Regions from separate parts of the Lysinibacillus sp. BNK-21 genome, predicted to be linked through region 2. Evidence: a T-box and tRNA genes for the amino acid it is inferred to sense, from the RefSeq annotation. Region 2 holds a T-box; the other holds one or more tRNA genes.
The links. The T-box of region 2 lies ahead of serS (serine--tRNA ligase). A T-box ahead of a tRNA ligase gene usually reads a tRNA of that ligase, here a tRNA-Ser.

Region 1: it has a tRNA-Ser gene. The T-box ahead of serS (serine--tRNA ligase) is inferred to sense a tRNA for this amino acid. The anticodon was not compared.

What each region holds. Positions count from the first base shown of each region.
Region 1 is NZ_JBLQTS010000001.1:900,327-902,690, forward strand. Features, by position in the region: tRNA gene ACMGGO_RS04535 (tRNA-Leu) at 8-92, shown strand; tRNA gene ACMGGO_RS04540 (tRNA-Gly) at 129-203, shown strand; tRNA gene ACMGGO_RS04545 (tRNA-Leu) at 209-297, shown strand; tRNA gene ACMGGO_RS04550 (tRNA-Arg) at 306-382, shown strand; tRNA gene ACMGGO_RS04555 (tRNA-Pro) at 392-468, shown strand; tRNA gene ACMGGO_RS04560 (tRNA-Ala) at 485-560, shown strand; tRNA gene ACMGGO_RS04565 (tRNA-Met) at 589-662, shown strand; tRNA gene ACMGGO_RS04570 (tRNA-Ile) at 670-746, shown strand; tRNA gene ACMGGO_RS04575 (tRNA-Ser) at 762-854, shown strand; tRNA gene ACMGGO_RS04580 (tRNA-Met) at 908-982, shown strand; tRNA gene ACMGGO_RS04585 (tRNA-Asp) at 986-1,061, shown strand; tRNA gene ACMGGO_RS04590 (tRNA-Phe) at 1,121-1,196, shown strand; tRNA gene ACMGGO_RS04595 (tRNA-Gly) at 1,202-1,275, shown strand; tRNA gene ACMGGO_RS04600 (tRNA-Ile) at 1,277-1,353, shown strand; tRNA gene ACMGGO_RS04605 (tRNA-Asn) at 1,358-1,434, shown strand; tRNA gene ACMGGO_RS04610 (tRNA-Ser) at 1,445-1,535, shown strand; tRNA gene ACMGGO_RS04615 (tRNA-Glu) at 1,538-1,609, shown strand; gene ACMGGO_RS04620 (ABC transporter ATP-binding protein) at 1,749-2,364, opposite strand, start outside.
Region 2 is NZ_JBLQTS010000001.1:2,113,342-2,115,705, forward strand. Features, by position in the region: gene ACMGGO_RS10780 (GNAT family N-acetyltransferase) at 1-252, shown strand, start outside; T-box leader at 960-1,175, shown strand; gene serS (serine--tRNA ligase) at 1,252-2,364, shown strand, end outside.

The DNA of each region.
Region 1 (2,364 bases), 1.2 Mb from region 2:
ATAATAAGCGGGTGTGGCGGAATTGGCAGACGCACTAGACTTAGGATCTAGCGCCGCAAGGCGTGGGGGTTCGACTCCCTTCACCCGCACCATTATTTTCATTGCCAGATAAAAAAGCTTATGCACATGCGGAAGTAGTTCAGTGGTAGAACACCACCTTGCCAAGGTGGGGGTCGCGAGTTCGAACCTCGTCTTCCGCTCCAAATGTGCCGGGGTGGCGGAACTGGCAGACGCACAGGACTTAAAATCCTGCGGTAGGTGACTACCGTACCGGTTCGATTCCGGTCCTCGGCACCATTTTAAATGCGCCCGTAGCTCAATTGGATAGAGCGTCTGACTACGGATCAGAAGGTTATGGGTTCGACTCCTGTCGGGCGCGCCAAAAGAACAACGGGAAGTAGCTCAGCTTGGTAGAGCACTTGGTTTGGGACCAAGGGGTCGCAGGTTCGAATCCTGTCTTCCCGACCATTTCCAAAAAGATTATGGGGCCTTAGCTCAGCTGGGAGAGCGCCTGCCTTGCACGCAGGAGGTCAGCGGTTCGATCCCGCTAGGCTCCACCATAAGTAAATTAACCAGTATAAAGATCCTGGCGGCGTAGCTCAGCTGGCTAGAGCGTACGGTTCATACCCGTAAGGTCGGGGGTTCGATCCCCTCTGCCGCCATCTTAAAGGACCTTTAGCTCAGTTGGTTAGAGCAGACGGCTCATAACCGTCCGGTCGCAGGTTCGAGTCCTGCAAGGTCCACCATTTATATATTGTAACGGAGGTATACCCAAGTCTGGCTGAAGGGATCGGTCTTGAAAACCGACAGGCGGGTAACACCGCGCGGGGGTTCGAATCCCTCTACCTCCTCCAGTTTTAAATTTTTATAAATGGTGCTTTAAAAACTCGAAACAACATAAAATTATCGCGGGGTGGAGCAGTGGTAGCTCGTCGGGCTCATAACCCGAAGGTCGTTGGTTCAAATCCGGCCCCCGCAACCAAAAGGTCCCGTGGTGTAGCGGTTAACATGCCTGCCTGTCACGCAGGAGATCGCCGGTTCGATCCCGGTCGGGACCGCCATTTTTAAAGATAAAAGTCATGAGAAGCAAAAGAGTGAGCAAGCTTAGCATGGACGAAATGGGTCAGTAGCTCAGTTGGTAGAGCATTAGATTGAAGCTCTAAGTGTCGGCGGTTCGATTCCGTCCTGACCCACCATTTATGCGGGTGTAGTTTAATGGTAAAACCTCAGCCTTCCAAGCTGATGTCGTGGGTTCGATTCCCATCACCCGCTCCAAGGGCCTATAGCTCAGCTGGTTAGAGCGCACGCCTGATAAGCGTGAGGTCGATGGTTCGAGTCCATTTAGGCCCACCATTATTCCGAAGTAGCTCAGTTGGTAGTAGCACCTGACTGTTAATCAGGTTGTCGCAGGTTCGAGTCCTGCCTTCGGAGCCATTTTTATTTTGGGGAAGTACTCAAGAGGCTGAAGAGGCGCCCCTGCTAAGGGTGTAGGTCGGGTAACCGGCGCGAGGGTTCAAATCCCTCCTTCTCCGCCATGGGCCCGTTGGTCAAGTGGTTAAGACACCGCCCTTTCACGGCGGTAACACGGGTTCGAATCCCGTACGGGTCATACTAAGTGCAGTAGATGAATTTACATCTACTGCACTTTTTAATTTACTTGATATTTAGATTTATAACAAAGCTATAATAAATGAAAGCCTACACAGAAGGATTAAACTGTGTAGGCTTGTTGTTTTTCAAATTAGCGATTAAATTTTTCGCCCTTTTCCATATGGGATGCAAAGAGGTGTACCAAAGATTGGATCTGTCGTCATTTGGCAATCAAGGTCAAACACATGATTAACTAAATCAGTGGTCATAATTTCTTCTGGTTTCCCTTGACGATAGACACCACGGTCACGCACTGTAATAATATGATCGGCATAGCGACAAGCAAGATTAATATCATGTAGTACCATAATAATAGTTCGCTTTTGCTGTTGGTTCAATTCGAATAGTAAATCTAAAACGTCTATTTGATGAGTTAAATCTAAGTATGTCGTAGGCTCGTCTAAAAGAATGATATCTGTATCTTGAGCAAGCGTCATAGCTATCCAAGCACGTTGACGTTGTCCTCCTGATAGCTCATCTACTGGTCTATCTTGTAAATGCTCTGTACCTGTAGCTTTTAAAGCGCTTAAAACGATTTCTTCATCCTTTTCAGTCCACTGTTGTCGCCAACTTTGGTAAGGATAGCGACCTTGTTTCACAAGTTGTAGGACAGTTAAGCCTTCTGGTGCAACAGGAGATTGAGGAAGAATAGAGAGGTTTTTAGCCACTTGTTTTGTAGATAATTTAAAAATATCCTCACCGTCTAATAAAACG
Region 2 (2,364 bases):
TTATTAAATTATATTGGTCATATTGGCTACTCAATCGCGCCAAGCAAAAGACGCCAAGGATTAGGTACGATAATGTTAGAGCTTGCTTTAATTGAAGCAAAAAAATTTGGCTTAGATAGAGTACTTGTAACATGCACAGATGACAATATTGCTTCAGCAGGTGTAATAGAAAATAACGGTGGCGTATTAGAAGATAAACGTGTAGACCCAGGAGACAAAAAATTAACAAGGAGATATTGGATTACATTGTGAGAATTATTTTATGCACAACTATACCTAAAACTCAAAATAACGTTCCCAAATGAAAGTTAGCAAAGAAAAAAAGAGCCAATTTACTTGTAGTCTTGGATCTCTTCCTTTTTTTTGATTTTTCAGAAGTGGGAAAACCACATTTTTCGGACTTTTTTGCAACATCTTCAGCAAATTTGAGTTTATCGATTGTTCCCATTTTCACATTTCCCAATCAGAGATGCTATTTTTATAGCTTTTTTCTAATTTCTATAATCAGCAATCGGGAAAAGGGATTGTGCCTTCTTCAGTTAAAGGCCATTTAATGGAATAAAAGTTTTAAATAAAACTGGATATTTATATATTTATGTTAACTTTCATGTGAGATTATGAAATACTGCTCTTTAACAAACTGGTGCTTTAACGCAACAACGAGACCGTCATTAGGGCGGTTTACTAAGGGGGCAGATTAGTGCAAGATTAATTACTACTTGATTGTAACTTTCTATTGAAGACTTCGGGCTCCTCGTATTTAAGCAGTTGGTAAAAATGTTGAAATTCTTGCTGATTATGAGGTGAAAGTTATCTTAGCGCGAAATGGTCATTTTATTGGGGTGTGTATTTCATCCGTAAGTTGCCGGAGATTCAAGAATTCTAGAATATTTTGTATCCTATGGTATAGCTTGCAAAATCTATTTTCATATAGTACAGTATGGTTAAAATTTAAATATGTGAATACGATGATGGGAAGTAGTAGCAATCACGTTTTTTTTAGAGAGTCAGCGGGTGGTGGAAGCTGATAAAAGCACTTGTGAATCCGTCCTGAAGTTGCGCAGTCGAAGTGAGTAAAGTAGGCTGTCGCCGGTTGAAATGCCGTTATGAGATAAGTGGATTAGGCGAATGTCTAATCAATTAGGGTGGCAACGCGGGTAGCTCTCGTCCCTTTCATGGGATGAGGGCTTTTTTGTGTTCATTTATAAAACATCTACTCCCATCATTATCAATCTACTGGAGGTATGAACTATGTTAGATATTAAACGAGTCCGCGACAATTTCGCGGAAATTAAAGAAATGTTGTTAACACGCAATGAAGATTTAGGAAATTTAGACGACTTTGATGGCTTAGACGCGAACCGTCGTGAGTTAATCGCTAAAACAGAGGAACTTAAAGCTGAACGTAATCAAGTATCTGAGCAAATTTCTGTGATGAAGCGTAACAAAGAAAAGGCAGATGCAGAAATTGCACGTATGCGTCAGGTAGGCGACGAAATTAAAGAGCTAGACATACAGTTAAATGATGTAGAAGATCGCTTCAAAGATATGTTGATGCGCTTACCAAATGTTCCGCACGAATCTGTGCCTGTAGGGACAACAGAAGATGACAATGTTGAAGTATTAAAATGGGGCGAAGTACCAACTTTTGATTTTGAAATCAAAGCACACTGGGACCTTGCTACAGATCTTCAAATTGTAGACTTTGAACGCGGCGCAAAAGTAACGGGTAGCCGATTCTTATTCTATCGTGGACTTGGCGCTCGCTTGGAACGTGCATTAATGAGCTTTATGTTGGATTTACATGTAGAAGAGCATGGTTATGAAGAAATGCTACCACCTGTCATTGTTAATCGTGATAGCTTGACGGGTACTGGAAATCTTCCTAAATTTGAAGAAGATTTATTTAAATTAGAGGAAACAGATTATTTCATGATTCCAACAGCAGAGGTCTCTGTAACAAACTTCTATCGTGATGAAATTTTACTGGCTGATGTTTTACCACAAGGCTTTGCTTCCTACAGTGCGTGCTTCTGTTCAGAGGCAGGCTCTGCGGGTCGTGATACACGTGGTTTAATCCGTCAGCATCAATTCAACAAAGTGGAATTAGTACGCTTTGTAAAACCAGAGGAATCTTATGAACAGCTAGAGTTGTTAACAGGTCATGCTGAAAAAGTACTGCAATTACTAGGCTTACCATATCGTAAACTAAAAATGTGTACTGCTGATTTAGGTTTTACTGCAGCGAAGAAATATGATTTAGAAGTTTGGATTCCTGCACAAAACATGTACCGTGAAATTTCTTCTTGCTCTAACTTTGAGGATTTCCAGGCACGACGAGCAAATATCCGCTTCCGTCGTGAG